DNA from 2 places in the Streptosporangium sp. NPDC001559 genome. Region 2 is predicted to be linked to the other one. Evidence: predicted binding sites of a transcription regulator. Region 2 holds the regulator's gene; the other holds the start of a gene.
The links. The regulator LexA, encoded in region 2, represses DNA repair genes until DNA is damaged. The targets are predictions, from matches to a motif close to TCGAACANNTGTTCGA.
Positions count from the first base shown of each region.

Region 1: a site for LexA is predicted at 2,332-2,347, ahead of ruvC (crossover junction endodeoxyribonuclease RuvC). Genes of this name have one in related genera too.

Region 1 is NZ_JBIAVG010000029.1:45,912-55,161, reverse strand. Features, by position in the region: gene pdxT (pyridoxal 5'-phosphate synthase glutaminase subunit PdxT) at 1-294, shown strand, start outside; gene ACFYY8_RS40520 (YebC/PmpR family DNA-binding transcriptional regulator) at 298-1,050, shown strand; gene eis (enhanced intracellular survival protein Eis) at 1,119-2,276, shown strand; gene ruvC (crossover junction endodeoxyribonuclease RuvC) at 2,380-2,964, shown strand; gene ruvA (Holliday junction branch migration protein RuvA) at 2,961-3,581, shown strand; gene ruvB (Holliday junction branch migration DNA helicase RuvB) at 3,643-4,689, shown strand; gene yajC (preprotein translocase subunit YajC) at 4,916-5,284, shown strand; gene secD (protein translocase subunit SecD) at 5,371-7,182, shown strand; gene secF (protein translocase subunit SecF) at 7,179-8,234, shown strand; gene ACFYY8_RS40480 (adenine phosphoribosyltransferase) at 8,299-8,817, shown strand; gene ACFYY8_RS40475 (bifunctional (p)ppGpp synthetase/guanosine-3',5'-bis(diphosphate) 3'-pyrophosphohydrolase) at 9,057-9,250, shown strand, end outside.
Region 2 is NZ_JBIAVG010000016.1:29,207-38,456, forward strand. Features, by position in the region: gene ACFYY8_RS30750 (GMC family oxidoreductase) at 1-555, shown strand, start outside; gene ACFYY8_RS30755 (cytochrome P450) at 778-2,010, shown strand; gene ACFYY8_RS30760 (hypothetical protein) at 2,026-4,362, opposite strand; gene leuS (leucine--tRNA ligase) at 4,902-7,388, shown strand; gene lexA (transcriptional repressor LexA) at 7,465-8,175, opposite strand; gene ACFYY8_RS30775 (hypothetical protein) at 8,375-8,794, shown strand; gene nrdR (transcriptional regulator NrdR) at 9,209-9,250, shown strand, end outside.

The sequences.
Region 1 (9,250 bases), on a different contig from region 2:
CAGACCATCGGCGGCATCGACATGGTGGTCCGCCGCAACGCCTTCGGCCGTCAGGTCGACTCCTTCGAGGCGGACCTCGACTTCGCGGGCCGGGGCTCGATACGGACGATCTTCATTCGCGCCCCGTGGGTGGAATCTGTCGGTTCCGATGTCGAAGTGCTGGCTCGGGCCGAAGCTGGGGATAGGATCGTCGCGGTCCGCCAAGGACCGCTGCTCGCCACGTCCTTCCACCCGGAACTTACCGGGGATGTCGGTGTGCATTCATATTTTGTTGACATGGTGAGGGAGCTCTAGCCGATGTCCGGCCACTCCAAATGGGCGACGACGAAGCACAAGAAGGCCGCGCTTGACTCCAAGCGGGGCAAGCTGTTCGCCAAGCTCATCAAGAACATCGAGGTCGCGGCCCGAACCGGCGGCCCCGACCCGGACGGCAACCCGACGCTGTACGACGCCATCACCAAGGCGCGCAAGAGCTCGGTCCCGATCGACAACATCGAACGCGCGCGCAAGCGCGGCGGCGGCCTTGAGGCGGGCGGCGCCGACTGGCAGACCATCATGTACGAGGGCTACGCCCCGGGTGGGGTCGCGGTGCTGATCGAGTGCCTCACCGACAACCGCAACCGCGCCGCCTCCGAGGTCCGCGTCGCCCTGACCCGCAACGGCGGCTCGCTGGCCGACCCGGGTTCGGTGTCCTACATGTTCAACCGCAAGGGCGTCGTGCTGGTGCCCAAGGGCTCGCTGAGCGAGGACGACGTGCTGACCGCGGTCCTCGACGCCGGCGCCGAGGAGGTCAACGACCTCGGCGACCAGTTCGAGGTCGTCTCCGAGGCCACCGACCTCGTCCCGGTCCGCAAGGCCCTGCAGGAGTCCGGCATCGACTACGACTCCGCCGAGTCCAGCTTCGTGCCGACGATGAACGTCCCGCTCGACGAGGACGGCGCCCGCAAGGTCTTCAGGCTGATCGACGCCCTCGAGGACAGCGACGACGTCCAGAACGTCTGGGCCAACTTCGACGTCTCCGACGATGTCCTGGAGAAGCTCGACGCCTGAACGGCCGTCGCGCCGGGCGGGACGGCCGATTCGCCCCGCCCGGACCACGCCGCCTAGGTTGGGTGGCTGTGGAGCTACGTGAACTGACCGCGGACGATCTCGACGCGGTGACGGACAATCGCAGGCGGGCCTTCGGACCGGTGTCGGAGACGGTCCAGCGGCAGTGGGTCGGGATGGTGACCCCGGCGCTCGAAGCGGGGAGATACCTCGGTCTCTTCGACGGCGCCCGCCTGGTCGCGACGAGCCGGATCAACGACTTCACCCAGTACTGGCACGGCAGGCCGATCTCCCTCGGCGGCGTCGCCTCGGTGACCGTCGCCCCGGAGGACAGGGGCGGGGGAGCCGGCCGGACCATCATGCTGGCCACCCTCGAACGCTGCGCCCGCCTCGGGCACCCGGTCTCCGCCCTCTACCCGGCCACCACCCACATCTACCGCTCGCTGGGCTGGGAGCACGCCGGGGCCATGCACCGGGCCGTACTGCCCGCCGAGGCGCTGCGGACCATCGGGCGGACCGAGCAGGTCCAGATCCGCAGGGCCGGGCCGGAGGACGCAGAGCGGATTGTCTCGGTCCTGCGGGGAGTCCACCTGGCCACCCGCGCCTGCGGCCCCGTCTGCTGGGACGCCGACGTCTGGCGGGCGCGCCTGGCGAACGGGGACGACTTCGTCTACCTCGCGCACGACGGCCTCGTCGTCTACCGCTGGCGCGATCAGGACCTGGAGGTTCCCGTCCTGGTCGCGGGCTCGGAGGCGACCGCGCGGACGCTGTGGTCCCTGGTCGGTTCCTCGGCCTCGATCGCCAGGTCCGTCCACGCGGTCGTGGCCCCCGACGACCCCGTCTTCTGGCTGATCGGGAACCGCCCGACGGACGAGGTGGGCCAGACCCGCTGGATGTTCCGCGTCGTCGACCTGGCCGCGGCGATCCGCGAGCGGGGTTTCCCGCCCGGCGTCACCCTCGACACCGTGATCCAGGTCGAGGACCCCCAGCGACCGGGGAACTCCGGGCCCTGGCACCTGTCCGTCTCCGGAGGGCGGGCGACGGCCGAGCCCGCGGGCACCCTCCCCCCGGCTCTGCCCGTCCTCACGGCGGGGGCGTTCTCCGCGCTGTTCTGCGGGGTCCCGGCCGCGACCCTGCGCAGGACCGGCGGACTGACCGGTCCCGCGGACGGCGACGCCGCCCTGGACGGGGCCTTCCACGCCAGGCCGTACATGCTGGACCACTTCTGAGGGGCGCCTTCCCGGGAACCGTGCGTCGTGTGCGCGCAGGCGGTAGAGTCTGGCACCGAACAGGTGTTCGGCGAGTGGAGGCGTGCCGGTGCGGTTGCCCGAACTGCGGGTGATGGGGGTCGATCCCGGGCTGACCCGGTGCGGGCTCGGCGCGGTCGAGGGACGGCCGGGGGCACCGCTGACCCTGGTCAAGGTCGGGGTCGTGCGCACCCCCGCGGAAGACGAGACCGGTGCGAGGCTCGTGGCGATCGAGGCGGGCATCGAGAGCTGGCTCGACGAGATCAAGCCGGACGCGGTCGCCGTGGAGCGGGTCTTCGCCCAGCACAACCTCAGGACGGTGATGGGCACCGCACAGGCCTCCGCGGTGGCGATCCTGTGCGCCTCCCGCCGGGGACTGCCGGTGGCGCTGCACACGCCCTCCGAGGTCAAGGCCGCGATCACCGGTAGCGGCACCGCGGACAAACGACAGGTCGGCACGATGGTGACCAGGCTCCTGCGCCTGGACGAGATGCCCAAACCCGCCGACGCCGCCGACGCCCTCGCCCTCGCGATCTGCCACGTGTGGCGGGGCGGGGCGCGCAACAGGCTCGCGGAGGCGGTCGCGAAGGCCGCCGCTCCCGGCACGAGCGCCGCCGCCTACTTCCGTGGCGGGGGCAGGGCCGGATATTCGAAGGGAAGCACGAAGTGATCGCCTCGGTGCGGGGACGGGTGGCCGCGATCGCTCCGGAGGGAGCGGTGGTCGAGGTCGGCGGGATCGGCGTGCTCGTCCACTGCACCCCCGGCACACTGGCGGCGCTGCGGGTGGGGGAGGAGGCCAGGTTGGCCACCTCGCTCGTGGTCAGGGAGGACTCCCTGACACTGTTCGGCTTCGGCACCGACGACGAGCGCCTGGTCTTCGAGCTGCTGCAGACGGCCAACGGGGTCGGCCCCAAGGTCGCCCTCGCCATGCTCGCCGTGCACACGCCGAACGCCCTGCGGATCGCGGTGGCGAGCGCCGACGTCAAGGCGCTGACCAGGGTTCCCGGAGTCGGCCCCAAGGGCGCTCAGCGGATCATCGTCGACCTCAAGGACAAGCTCGGCACGCCGGAGGAGGCGGTCAACGCCGCGCTCGACGGCACCGCCGCCGTCCCGCCCTGGCGCGACCAGGTGCACTCGGGCCTGGTCGGTCTCGGCTACTCGGTCAGGGACGCCGACGAGGCGGTCGCCACGGTGGCCGTCCAGGCCGACGCCGAGATCGCGCAGGGCAGGGTTCCCCAGGTCGCCGTGCTGCTCAAGGCCGCGCTTCGCGTGCTGAGCGTCCGGTGAGACAGAGCACGGGAAAGGCGGAGACGACGTGAGCGCAGAACGGGACCTGGTCTCACCCGAGATGGAGGGTGACGAGCGCCTGATCGAGGCCGCGCTGCGCCCCAAACGTCTTGAGGAGTTCATCGGCCAGGCGCGGGTGCGCGAGCAGCTCTCCCTGGTGCTGCACAGCGCGTTGCGGCGCAACCGTCCCCCCGACCACGTGCTGATGAGCGGCGCGCCCGGTCTGGGCAAGACGACCCTCTCGATGATCATCGCGGCGGAGCTCTCCGCGCCGCTCAGGCTCACCTCCGGGCCCGCCCTCGAACGGGCGGGTGACCTCGCGGCGATCCTGTCCACCCTCTCCGAGGGAGAGGTCCTCTTCATCGACGAGATCCACCGGATGGCCCGTCCCGCCGAGGAGATGCTCTACCTCGCGATGGAGGACTTCCGTGTCGACATCGTGGTCGGCAAGGGGCCGGGCGCGACCGCCATCCCGCTGGAGGTGGCGCCCTTCACCCTGGTCGGGGCGACCACCAGGGCGGGCCTACTGCCCGCGCCGCTGCGTGACAGGTTCGGCTTCGTCGCGCACATGGACTTCTACGAGGCCGCCGAGCTCGAACAGGTGCTGCACCGCTCGGCGCGGCTGCTCGGCCTGCGGCTCCCCGGCGACGCGGCGCACGAGATCGCCGGGCGTTCCCGGGGCACGCCCCGCATCGCCAACCGGCTGCTGCGCCGGGTGCGCGACTTCGCCGAGGTCCGGGCGGACGGGGTGATCAGCAGGGACGTCGCCGCCGCGGCGCTGAACCTCTACGAGGTGGACGCCGAGGGGCTCGACCGTCTCGACCGCGCCGTCCTGGGTGCCCTGCTCGGAAAGTTCGGTGGCGGCCCCGTCGGTCTGTCAACACTGGCGGTCGCGGTGGGGGAGGAGCCGGAGACCGTCGAGGTGGTCGCGGAGCCGTTCCTGGTACGGCAGGGCCTGCTGGCCCGCACCCCTCGCGGACGCGTCGCGACCGCGGCGGCCTGGGTCCACCTGGGGTTGACGCCCCCTCCCGGAGCCTTCGGCGCGGTGCCGATGCCCGGCCAGGGGCCTGACCTGCACGATCTTGGGGATGACCCCGCGGCTTCCTGACGTTGAGTTACGGTGAGAAAACGCACGGGGTTGATCACAAAAAGGTGACAACCGTATCAAAATGGGAACTTCCCCGCGCGCCAGAACGTGACCTCGTTGCCGCGCTCCTAACAGCTCGCCTAAACTCCGTGGCTTGGCTGGCTGTGTAGGCTGACGTGCTGAGCGCGGCGTGGCCTCACATGACGTCCGGCCCCGGCCGGTCATCCTTAACCGAAGGAGCGGCCCAATGGGCGGCAATTACTCCAGCCTTATCATGATCGCGCTGATGGTCGTGGTGTTCTACTTCCTGCTGATCAGGCCGCAGCGTAAGCGGCAGCAGGAGCAGTCACAGATGCAGAACTCCCTCACCCCGGGGACCCGCATCATGACCACTACCGGGCTTTTCGCGACTGTGGTGGCGATCGACGCCGAAGATGTGATCCTGGAGATCGCCCCCGGCGTCGAGACCCGCTGGGTCAAGGCCGCGATCGGGCGTGTGGTGGGCCCGGTCGACGACGCTCAGGGCGACGCCGAGAACACCGACACCGTGGATGACAATGTGGTGGAAACCGCGCAGTCGCCCGGTGACGACCAGGACTCGACGACCAAGAAGTGATAAGTAGGCTCGCCAACATTCCCTATAGCCGAAAGAACTGACGACCAGTGGCCCGACCGACCAGCGGCCAGAGCAGACCGGGGCGCGTGCTCCTACTGCTACTGGCGATTATTCTCGCCATGGGCGGGGTGATGCTCCTGAACAGGGCTTACACCCCCGAATATGGCCTCGACCTCGCCGGTGGCACGACAGTGACACTGCAGCCCGTCACCCCGAACGGCACGGCTCCCACAGAGGAAAGCCTGGATCTCGCCGTCGGCATCATCCGAAACAGGGTGAACGGCAGCGGTATCTCCGACGCCGAGGTCGCCAAATCCGGTGACAACATCGTCATCTCCGTCCCCGGAGTTGGCCAGGAGGAAGTCGTCAAGCTGGTCGGCACCACCGCGGAACTGCGTTTCCGTCAGGTGATGGCGGTCGCGGCCGGGGCACCCCAGCCGCCGGGGCAGATGCCCACCCAGGCGCCGACGCCGTCATCCTCCCCCTCCTCGACGGCTCCCGGCAAGAAGGGCGACAAGTCCCCCGCCCCGTCCGCCTCCCCCGCGGCCGAGCAGGGTACGAAGACGCCGGAGCCGACCGCGACGGCCGCCGCGAACCCGAGCGCCTCGCCCGCGGGCCGCGCCCTGTCGGCGGCGCTCCTCAACCCCAGCCCGGAGGCGACCCCGACCGCCACCGGCAAGCAGGAGAGCAAGCAGGACACCGGCAAGAAGGGCGACAAGGCGGAGGCCTCCCCCTCGGCCAAGCCCGGTCAGAGCGGCGCCCCCTCGCCCCAGCCCTCCTCGCCCGCGGACAACCCGCTGGCCGACGTGGACACCACCGGCATCGACCCGGCGGTGCTCAAGCAGTTCGAGGCCCTCGACTGCTCCAAGAACAAGGGCCAGGGCGCCCAGGACGACCCCAACAAGCAGTACGCCGGCTGCAGCCAGGACGGCAGCGCCAAGTACGTCCTCGACAAGGCGGCCGTCACCGGAAGCGCGATCGCCAGCGCCAACGCGGGCGTCGACCAGACCACCGGTGAGTGGCTCGTCCAGCTCTCCTTCAAGGGGCAGGGCCCCGACCAGTGGTCCAAGGTGACCACCACCGCGTTCAACTCCCAGCCGCCGCGCAACCAGGTCGCCATGGTCCTGGACGGTGTGATCATCTCCGCGCCGGTCATCCAGGAGCCCATCACCGGCGGCCGGGCGCAGATCTCCGGCAACTTCACCCAGGTGACGGCCAACGAGCTGGCCGGCCAGCTGAAGTTCGGCGCGCTGCCGCTGAAGTTCGAGAAGAGCTCGATCGACGAGGTCTCCTCGACCCTGGGCGCGGACCAGCTGCGCGGCGGCATGATCGCCGGTGGCATCGGCCTGGCCCTGGTGGTCGTCTACTCCATGCTGTACTACCGCGGCCTTGGCGTCGTCTCGGTGCTGAGCCTGCTGGCCGCCTCGATCCTCACCTACCAGGCGGTCGTGATCCTCGGCGCCTTCGCGGGCTTCCGCCTGTCGCTGCCGCACATCATCGGCCTCATCGTCTCGATCGGTATCACCGCCGACTCCTTCATCGTCTACTTCGAACGAATACGAGATGAGATGAAGGAGGGCCGCCGGTCGCTGCGCACGGCCGTCGAGGTCGCCTGGACCCGCGCCCGCCGGACGATCCTGATCGCCGACGCGGTCATGTTCATCGCCGCCGTCGTGCTGTACTTCCTGGCCGTCGGCGGTGTGGCCGGGTTCGCCTTCGCGATGGGCCTGACCACGCTCATCGACATCGTCGTGGTCTTCCTGTTCACCAAGCCGTTCGTCACGCTGCTGGCCAGGCTGAAGTTCTTCGCCAAGGGACACAAGCTTTCCGGTCTCGACGCCGAGCGCATGAGCATCGCGACGGTCGCCGGTACCAAGACCGTTCCGCAGGAGGCATGATGTCCGGCATCGCGAGTCGGTTGTACCGCGGCGAGATCGACGTCGACTTCGTCGGACGCAGGAAGCTCTGGTACGGCCTGTCCGCCGTGCTGCTGCTGGTGTCCATCGCGGGCCTGGTCTTCAACGGAGGCCTCAACCTGGGCGTCGAGTTCAGGGGCGGCTCGGTCTTCTCCTTCAAGGCGCCCAGCGCCCACATCGAGGAGGTCCGCGACACCTTCAACGGCGCGGGCGCCCACCAGGTCATCGTGCAGACGACCAACAACGGCTGGCGGGTCACCACCGACAGCATGCCCCCCGAGCGGGTGACCACCGTCCAGAAGGCGGTCGCCCGGAAGTACGGCATACAGCAGAACGAGGTCACCCTCCAGGTGATCGGCGCCTCGTGGGGCGGTCAGGTGGCCGACAAGGCGGTCACCGGTCTGATCGTCTTCATGCTGGCGATCATCCTGTACCTCACGGTGGCCTTCGAGTGGAAGATGGCGTTGTCGGCGGTCGTGGCGCTCCTCCACGACCTGGTGATCACCGCGGGCGTCTACGCGTGGACCCAGTTCGAGGTCACCCCGGCGACCCTGCTGGGCTTCCTGACGATCCTCGGATACTCCCTGTACGACGCGGTCGTCGTGTTCGACATGATCAAGGAGGTCACCGCCAAGCTCGGCACGACCTCCAAGATGACCTACACGCAGGCGGCGAACAACGCGCTGAACCACACGCTGATCAGGTCGCTGAACACCACCCTGGTGGCGATCCTGCCGGTGGCCGCGATCCTGTTCATCGGCACCACGCTGTTCGGCGCGGGCACGCTGAGGGACCTCTCGCTGGCCCTGTTCGTCGGCATGATCGTCGGTACCTACTCGTCCCTGTGCGTGGCCACGCCGATGCTGGTCACGCTGAAGGAGCGCGAGCCGCGCTACCAGGCGATCGCCCGCAGGCTCTCCTCCCAGAGCGGCGGGGGCAAGGGCGGCCAGACGGTCAAGGGGGCCAAGCAGCCGGTCCCCGCGGGGGCCGCCAACGGCTCGGCGCCCGAAGGCGACAAGCGTAAGAAGAAGTAGCCGGAAGTCAGCAAGGCCTCCGTCCCCGCCGAGGGGACGGAGGCTTTTCCTTGAGGGAGCGACGATGAGTGACCTGAGCAGGCTGATCCTGGACCACGTCCGGGACATCCGCGACTACCCCCAGCCCGGCGTCCTCTTCAAGGACATCACCCCGCTGCTCGCCGATCCTGAGGCCCTGGCCGCCGTGATCGACGGTTTCGCCGGGCTCCACCAGGTCGACAAGGTCGTCGGGATCGAGGCCAGAGGCTTCATCCTGGCCGCTCCCACGGCCTATCGGGCGGGCGCGGGCTTCGTTCCGGTGCGCAAGAAAGGCAAACTGCCCGCGGAAACCCTTGAGGCGTCCTACGATCTGGAGTACGGCTCCGCCACCATCGAGGTCCATCGAGACGCCTTCACCCCAGGGGAACGCGTCCTGATCATCGACGACGTGCTCGCCACCGGCGGCACGGCGTGTGCGGCGGTGGAGCTGGTCCGCAGGGCGGGCGCCGACGTCGTCGCCATCGCCGTGCTCATGGAGCTGGCCTTCCTCAAAGGACGGGAACGGCTGGACGGCGTCGAGGTGCATTCCCTGGTGATTGTCTGATCCCACCCCGCCGGGGAAGGCACCCTGGCCAGTCTGGATACACTGGGGGGATCTGGACTCGAACGTGAGGAGTCTGAGTGCCCCGTGATGTGGTCGTCCCCGACGTGACCGCCGACGGTGGCGGTCCCGAGACGGCCGTCCCGGCAGGCGATGCCGGTTCCGCCATGTCCGGAGCCACCGAGGACAGGCCTGCGGTAAGGCGTAGGCTCGCGCGTTTTGGGGGGCAATGGGGTGGCGCCATGAACCCGGTGCTTGAGCCGCTCTTCCGGACGGTCCGCGCGACGCATCCGAAGGCGGATCTGCGGCTCATCGAGCGCGCCTACGACGTGGCCGCCTACCACCACCGTGATCAGAAGCGTAAGAGCGGTGACCCCTACATCACCCATCCGCTCGCGGTCGCGACGATCCTGGCCGAGCTGGGCACCGACGACGA
Region 2 (9,250 bases):
TTCATCAAGACCTCGCCGGACGAACCGGCCCCCGACATCGAGCTGATCTTCGCCCCCGTGCCCTTCATCGACCATGGGCTCACCCGGCCACTCGCGCACGGTCTGACCATCGCCTCCATCCTCCTGCGGCCGGAGAGCAGGGGGCGGATCTTCCTCCAGGGGCGTGACGTGGCCATCGACCCCGCCTATCTCACCGCGGAGGCCGACCTCAGGAGACAGGTCGCCGGACTGAGAAAGGCCAAGGAGCTGTTCGCGACCTCGGCGCTCCTGCCGTTCGCGGGGGCGCCCATGAACCCGTACCGGGGCGCCGACAGCGAGGAGGAGCTCATCGGCTGGATCCGTGAACGCAGCGAGACCCTCTACCACCCGGTCGGGACCTGCCGCATGGGCGAGGACGCGGACGCGGTGGTCGACCCGAGCCTGCGGGTCCGCGGGGTCGAGGGGCTGCGCGTGGCCGACGCGTCGGTCATGCCGGTGATCAACCGGGGCCACACCCACGCCCCCACCGTCATGATCGCGGAAAAGGCCGCCGAACTGATCGCCGGAGGTTCGTAGCCTCCCAAGGGTCCTTTTCGATTCACGGGGGATTCTGCGGGGAATCCCGGCCCGCGGCATGGGGCAGGTGTTAGGTTCCGCCATGGGATCGAGTCGTGACTCCCGGTGCGCGCGCGTGTGTTCTCCGTGATCGAAGCATCCGGCCTTCACGGTCCGTACGGTCCCGTTCAGCACTCTTCGAACGGAAAGTCACATGACAGGATCGGCAAATGGGGAGCTGGGGTGACCGTCTCACTGTCGGACATCGACCTCTCGAAAATCTCCTTCTGGGAGCGTCCGATGGCCGAGCGGGAGGAGGCCTTCGCATTGCTGCGCGCCCAGCCCGCCCCGATGAGGTTCACCGAACCCGACATCAGCTTCGCCCTGCCGGGGACGGGCTACTACGCGCTGGTGAGACACGCCGACATCGTCGAGGCCAGCCGCAACCCCGAGATCTTCTCCTCGGCGCGTGGGGCGACGGCCATCCACGACCTGAGCCCCGAGTTCGGCGAGTACTTCGGATCGATGATCAACATGGACGATCCCCGGCACGCCAGGCTCCGCCGGATCGTCTCACGGGCCTTCACCCCCAGGATGATCGGTGGCTTCGAGGCCGACGTGCGCGCCGAGGCCACCAGGATCGTGGACGACCTGATCGCCAAGGGGCCGGGCTGTGACTTCGTCACCGAGGTCGCGACGAGGCTTCCCCTGAAGATCATCTGCGACATGATGGGCATCGGCGCCGAGCACTACCAGACGGTGTTCGACGCCTCGAACGTCATCCTGTCCGGCGGCGACCCCGAGTTCATCGAGGACGTCAGCCGTGCCGCCGAGCTGCTCCTCAGCGCCGGACAGTGTCTGCAGGACCTCGTCGTCTCCCTGGCGGCCGAGGGCGGCGGCCCGCTGATCACCTCGCTGACCAGCGCCGACATCGACGGCGAGAAGCTCACCGTGCGTGAGCTCGGCTCGTTCTTCATCCTGCTGGTCGTGGCGGGCAACGAGACCACCCGCAACGCCATCTCCCACGGCCTGAAGCTGTTCACCGACAACCCCGAGCAGCGCGCGCTGCTCCTCGACGACCTCGAAGGCCGTCTGCCCGGCGCGGTCGAGGAGGTCCTCCGGCTGGCCTCGCCGGTGGCCTGGATGCGCCGCACCCTCACCCGCGACCACGAGATGAACGGCCACCTCTACCGCGAGGGCGACAAGGTGCTGCTCTACTACTGGGCGGCCAACCGTGACGAGGCCGTCTTCACCGACCCCCTGCGCTTCGACATCCGGCGCGCGGGCGGCCCCCACGTGGCCTTCGGCGGCCCGGGACCGCACTTCTGCCTGGGCGCGCACCTGGCCCGCAGGGAGATCTCCGTGATGTTCCGTGAGCTGTTCACCCGGCTTCCGCACATTCGCTCCGTCGGCGAACCGGTCCGGCTGCGCTCCAGCTTCATCAACGGCATCAAGCACCTTGAGTGCGACTTCTGAGACCGGACGCAGACCCTACGAGGAGAGCGCCTTGATCGAGGTGAAGACGGTGTTGATGTCCGGCAGCAGCTCCTTCTTGCTGTCGGGCACCGACATGTAGACGATCGACGGAAGGTCGGCACCGGTGCTCACGGCCGCCACGACCATGGTGGTCTTCGTGTCGCCCGTGGTGATCTCGTAGGCGGACAGCTGTCCGGGCAGGCCGTTGACGGTCAGGGACTGCTGGGCGGTCTTGCGGGCGGTGTTGTCCTCGGGGAAGAACTTCTTGCGCGCCGAGGCGGCGACCGCGTTGGTCACGGGGGAGAGATTCTCCGGCGAGGTGTACTTGTCCTTCAGCCGGGGCGGGAGAACCCCCGACATCAGCTGGGCGAACTGTGTCCTACCGGCCGAGTCGGTGCCCGCGGCGACGTACTGACGGGTGGTGAAACCGTAGACCGTGGGCACGGTCCTGCGCTGGTCCTCCCGCCACTCTCCGCCCAGCCGCGCCACACTGATCGCCGCAGCCTGGTCGGCCAGGGTGCCCGAGACCGGGGACGCCTTGCCGGGGAAACGCGGCAGGCGGCCGACCGTCTGGGACTTCGGCGGCTTCTTGGACGTGGCGGAGGGCTTGGCGCTGGGAGCGGGGTCCGCCTCGTTCGTCGCGGCGAGCGGACCGGCCATGAACGCCCACAGCAACGCGCCGACCAGCGCGATCACCACCGACCCGACCAGCGCGAAGACCCAGACCGGCCTGCCCTGCTCGTCGAAGTCGTCCTCGTTCCCCATGGCCTGGTAGTTGTCGCCGAAGACCGTGTCCCACAGCTCCTGCTGACGTTCGGGCGGAGGGGTCTTCGGGCCGCTGATCTGGCCCGCCGTGACGAAACGCCTGTTGGGGTCGGACGGGTCCTGGCTCAGGTGGTGGCCGGGCTGCCCGGGGTGGCCGAACTCATGCTGCCCGGGCTGTCCCGGGTGAGCCGGCTGCCCGGGCAGCCCCGGTTGTCCAGGATGCCCCGGGTGAGCCGGTTGTCCAGGCTGCCCGAAGGGCTGAGCCTGCGGCGGGAATGGAAGGTCGGCCGGATGCCGTGTCGCGGACGCGTCGTAGGCGGGAGCCGTCAGCGGGTCGTTCAGTGGGTCGTTCAGAGGGTTGTTCAGCGGGCCGCTCAACGGGTCGACCGGCGGGGCGTTGCGGGGGGAGCTGAGCGGGTCGGTCAGCGGGTCGGCACGCGGGGTGGGCTCGGGCGCGGTCGTCGCGGCGAGGGCCCAGACGGCGGGGTTGTTCGGCACACCGAAGCTGCCCCGGGCGGCGCCCTCGTCGAAGGGCGCGCCGTCACGGGCCGGCTCCTCCTGAGGAGGGGTCGACCACGTGTGCGACAGCGGGTCCCGCACGGTTCCCTCGGCCGCGGAGGGCGGCCACACGGGATTGTCCCCGGGTACGGCCGACGGCCACGCGGTGGCCCCGGGCGCCGGGTCTCCCGTGGGCACGGTGAGCCCCGCGGCCGGAGCGGAGGCCTGCGCGGCGGGCGGCCATCCGGTGTTCTCGGCCGAGGCGGACGGCCAGGCGGAACCGTTCGCCTGGGCCGTTGGCGGCCACACGGCGTTGTCCTGCGGCGCGGCGGACGGCCAGGAGGCGTTTCCAGCGGCGGGCGGCCGTACGGCGTCGTCCTGCGGGGTGGTGGACGGCCACCCGGTGTTCTCGGCGGTGGCGGGCGGCCACACCGGGTTGTCGGCGGGCGCCGTCTCCGCCGGGGGCTGCGGGTCCCATCGGGGCTCGGCACTCACGGGAACGGCCTCGGGGAGCTGACCTTCGTATCCGCCGGTCAGGTCGGGGTCCGGCCTGAGGGCGTCCTTCGGCTGCGGGGTGAACGCGTCGCTCCAGCTGGTCGTGGCACTGGAGGCGGGGCGGTCCCGGGGGTCGGCGGGCGCCGTACGGGCTGCCTGGTCCCAACCGGTCCCCACCGGGGAGTTCCAGCCGGACGCCGGATCGGTGACGGGAGGCTGGGCGGGGACGCCCTGCCGGGGAGTCTCCATGTCGTCGGGCGCGCCCCCCGAAGGGGAGGCCAGCGCCTGGTCCCAGCCGCCGCCGAGGGCCGCGGAGCCGTTGGAGGACCCGCTGGGAGTTCCGTTGGGGACCCCGTTGGGGACCTGGGACGGCGTCGACTGGCTCCAGCCGTATTCGGGCGTGCTCGCCCCCGCCTGCTCCCAGCCGGCGCCCGGTTGCCCCTGACCGTCGGCGGGGGAGGCCGGCTCCTCATGGGGGAGGGGAAGTCGTGGCGACGAGGTGCCGAAGGAGCCGTTCGCCCAGCCGGACGTCGTCTCCGCCGCCTCCGGCCATGCCGGAGGCAGGTGGGGCTGGCTGGGCTGCTCCGGGGCCATGGCTTCCTTACCTTCCGCACGGGTGCCCGAATTATGGGTATTCGGCATGGTCTCACGGGAGGCAGGGATGTTCGCAGGGAAACCGGAGAACGCCCCCCTGAACTGGAGTCCTGTGGGGTCGGTCGGTGGATCCTGCATCGGCAGGCCGGCCTCCAAGGGATCCGGGCCCTGCCCCGGCTCGACTGAGTGTGCCACGGTGAGAAGAGTAAACTGACGGGACATGCGAGGTCACAACGGATGTGTCCCCATCAGGTCTCGGCCCGCTCCAGGCACGTGATTGCTCTTATTGTGCTGGATCGCCGGACGGGCGTCCTCCGTTTACCGTGATCCAATTCGTTTCCCCAGGCCACGAATACGGCTTGCGGACTGCGATAGTCTTGCCGTATGCGTGCCGCGACCCTGCTGCTTACCGGGCCGCATCGGCCTTCTCGGCGTTAAACGCCCGCCGGTGCGGCTGCCCTTCGCATGAGCGGAGGGTTTTTCTATTGGGCCGGACGGGTCAGATCATCGCAGCAGACGTATACCGAGGGAAGATTGACGTGAGCGAGCGAGCCGACGTGAACAGCGACGAGCAGCACTACGATCCGCAGGCACTGCAGGTCAAGTGGCAGCGGCGGTGGGAGGAACTGGACCCGTTCCACGCCTCCGACGACCCCGCGGACCCGCGTGAGCGTCGCTACATGCTCGACATGTTCTCCTACCCCTCGGGCGACCTGCACATGGGGCACGCCGAGGCCTTCGCCATCGGCGACATCGTGTCGCGCTACTGGTTCCAGCGCGGCTACAACGTGCTGCACCCGATCGGCTGGGACTCCTTCGGCCTGCCCGCGGAGAACGCCGCCATCAAGCGTGACGCGCACCCGGCCGAGTGGACCTACGCCAACATCGAGACCCAGGCGGCCTCCTACAAGCGTTACGCGGTCTCCTTCGACTGGTCCCGCCGCCTGCACACCAGCGACGCCACCTACTACCGGTGGACGCAGTGGCTGTTCCTGCGCTTCTTCGAACGCGGCCTGGCCTACCGCAAGGGCGGCCTGGTCAACTGGTGCCCCAACGACCAGACCGTGCTGGCCAACGAGCAGGTCGTCGGAGGCAGGTGCGAGCGCTGCGGCGCCGAGGTCGTCCGCAGGGAGCTGACCCAGTGGTACTTCAAGATCACTGACTACGCCGACCGGCTGCTGGACGACATGGTCCAGCTGGAGGGCGGCTGGCCCGAGCGCGTGCTGACCATGCAGCGCAACTGGATCGGCAGGTCCGAGGGCGCGGACGTCAACTTCGTGATCGAGGGTCGTGACGAGCCGGTCACGGTCTACACCACCCGCCCCGACACGCTGTACGGCGCGACCTTCTTCGTCGTCGCCCCGGACGCCCCGCTGGCCGAGGAGATCGTCTCCGACGAGCAGCGGAAGGCCTTCGAGACCTACCGGGCCGAGGTCGCGAAGCTGTCCGACATCGACCGGCTGTCCACCGAGAAGGAGAAGACCGGCGTCTTCCTGGGCCGCTACGCGATCAACCCGGTCAACGGCGAGCGCATGCCGGTCTGGGCGGCCGACTACGTGCTGTCCGACTACGGCCACGGCGCCATCATGGCGGTTCCCGCCCACGACCAGCGCGACCTCGACTTCGCCCGCGCCTTCGACCTGCCGGTACGGGTCGTCGTCCACACCGGCATGGCCGACCCGGGGGAGACCGGGATCGCCACCGCGGGTGAGGGCACCCTGGTCAACTCGGGGCCGCTGGACGGCCTGTCCAAGGCCGAGGCCATCCACAGGATCACCGAGGTGCTGGCCGGGCGTGGGACCGGCAGGGCGGCGGTCAACTTCCGCCTGCGTGACTGGCTGCTGTCCCGCCAGCGTTTCTGGGGCTGCCCGATCCCGATCATCCACTGCGCGGACTGCGGCGAGGTCCCGGTCCCCGACGACCAGCTGCCCGTCACCCTGCCCGACATGCGTGGTGAGGCGCTGGCGCCCAAGGGCGTCTCCCCGCTGGCCTCGGCCGAGGACTGGGTCAACGTCTCCTGTCCCAAGTGCGGCGGAGCGGCCAAGCGTGACACCGACACGATGGACACCTTCGTCGACTCCTCGTGGTACTACCTGCGTTACGTGGACCCGACCTACCTGGACGGTCCCTTCGACGTGGAGAAGGTCCGCAAGTGGGGGCCGATCGACCAGTACGTCGGCGGCGTCGAGCACGCGGTGCTGCACCTGCTGTACTCACGTTTCTTCACCAAGGTCCTGCACGACATGGGCATGCTCGACTTCACCGAGCCCTTCCTGCGCCTGCTGAACCAGGGGCAGGTCATCAACCAGGGCAAGGCGATGTCGAAGTCGCTGGGCAACGGGGTCGACCTGGGCCAGCAGATCGACACCTACGGCGTCGACGCGGTCAGGCTGACCGTGCTGTTCGCCGGCCCGCCCGAGGACGACATCGACTGGGCCGACGTCTCCCCGGCCGCGTCGCAGAAGTTCCTGGCCAGGGCCTTCCGCGTCATGGCCGAGGCCGGTGCGGGCTCCGCGCCCGGCGCCGACTTCTCCACCGGTGACCTGGAGCTGCGCAAGGTCGTCCACCGGACCGTGGACGAGGTCACCAAGCTGCTCGACTCGCACCGCTTCAACGTCGCGATCGCCAGGATGATGGAGCTGACGACCGCCGCCAGGAGGGCCATCGACTCGGGCCCCGGTGCCGCAGACCCGGCGGTGCGCGAGGCCGCGGAGACCCTGGCGGTCATGCTGTCCCTGGTCGCGCCGTACGCGGCGGAGGAGGGCTGGGAGCGGCTGGGGCACTCCGCCTCCGTCGCCACCGCCGGCTGGCCGGTCGCGGAGGCGGCACTGCTGGTGCAGGAGACCGTCACCTGCGTCGTACAGGTCGCGGGCAAGGTCCGTGACCGCCTGGAGGTCTCCCCGGAGATCTCCGAGGCCGACCTGGAGGCCCTGGCGCTGGCGTCGGAGAAGGTGCAGACCTTCCTGTCCGGTGCGCCCCGCAAGGTCATCATCAGGGCCCCCAAGCTGGTCAACATCGTTCCCTGACCGTGAACGCAGAAAGGAGTGACCCTCGGTTTGAGGGTCACTCCTCGCGTTCCGGGAGAGATGCCGTCGAGGCGCCTCAGAGCTTGCGCAGCACCGCCACGACCTTGCCCAGGACGGTGGCCTCGTCGCCGGGGATCGGGTCGTAGTTCGCGTTGTGCGGAACCAGCCAGACGTGGCCGTCCTTGCGCTTGAAGGTCTTGACCGTGGCCTCGCCGTCGATCATCGCGGCGACCACGTCGCCGTTGTCGGCGACGGGCTGCTGGCGGACGACCACCCAGTCGCCGTTGGCGATCGCGGCGTCGATCATGGAGTCGCCCGTGACCTGGAGCAGGAAGAGGGTGCCCTCGCCGACGAGCTGCTTGGGCAGGGCGAAGACGTCCTCCACGCTCTCCTCGGCGAGGATCGGGCCACCGGCGGCGATCCGGCCGACGAGCGGCACGTAGGCCGCGGTCGGGCGGTTGACCGAGGTCTCATCGGCGTTCGCGTCGGGGTCGACCCACAGCACCGGCTCGCCGGGCAGGCGCACCTCCAGGGCACGCGGGCGGTGCGGGTCGCGGCGCAGGTAGCCCTTGCGCTGCAGGGCCGTCAGCTGGTGCGACACGCTGGAGGTGCTGGTCAGCTGCACCGCCTCGCCGATCTCGCGCATCGACGGCGGGTAGCCGCGCTGCTGCACCGAGTCGCGGATCACCTCAAGGATCTTGCGCTGTCTGGGGGTGAGGCCGAGGGAGTCACGCCTGCGCACCGCCAGGTCACTGACGGCCGCGCCGCTCTCGTCGCGCTCACTCATATGATCTCCTCGCTCCCGGTCTGTATTGGTTGCGTCGCACACAGCGACCGTACCTCCGCCGAAGATCATACTCAAACATTTGTTCGAATGGTCCTCGAAATCGGTGGCGGCGTGGTGTACAACATCGTACGGGAGTTCGATCGACATCGTGTTCGATTCGCCGATCTTTCTTCGACATGTGTTCGGCCAGGTCGAAGAGATGGGGGGCACCGTGAAGGCGGCCACGAGGACAACCAGGCCCACGTTGACGCTGGTCAGGGGCACCGGGGAGACGGCCGCCAGGGACGCGGGCCGTGGGGCGGCCGGGGGCGGGCGGCCCGTCGCGCGCCCCCGTGGGACGGCCGCGGGACGTGCGGGCCGTACGGTTCCGGCGGCTCCGCGGAGGCGGGCCGTCGCCGGGGGGAGGGCGGCGCGCGCGACCGTCCGGCGGGGGCGCGCCCCGGTCAGGCTGACCCGCAGGGGAAGGGTCGTGGCGGTCCTGGCGCTCACGCTCCTCGTGCTGGCGGCCTTCTGGGCGGGTGCCCTCCTGGACGCGGCCTTCGCCTCCCAGGGGGCTTTCCAGGGGGTCTCCACGGGCCTCTGTGAGTCTTGTGGCGAGTGGGGGTCCCGGGCGCTCTGAGGAGGGCCGGGCGGGGGTGCCGGCGACGGAGCGTGACGACGCGCCCCGGGCTCACCCGATAATGGATCCCGGTGATCGGCCCGTTCGCGTGCCCCGGGGAGGGGCGCCCGCACGTCGGGACGGCGCCCGCGGGCCGTACCGGAAGGGCGACACGCCCGGCTGACGCCCTTGAGCTGCGCTGATCGGCGACTTCGCTCGGGAGGGCCTTCCTAACTTGCGTTCATGGTCCGACACTCCTACGGTTGGACCACAACATCTAGTGGCTTCATCATTCCGCTCCACCATAGATTGTGTTTCTATTACCGCATCTCGACCATTCGAGGGCGTGCGTGAGCGTCTCCGCACGGAGATCGCAGAGCAGGCGGAGCAACGCGAGGAAGGTGAGCCGCTAGGCAAGTCAGGGAGGCGACACGCGTGCACTGTCCGTTCTGTCGTCATCCTGACACGCGGGTCATC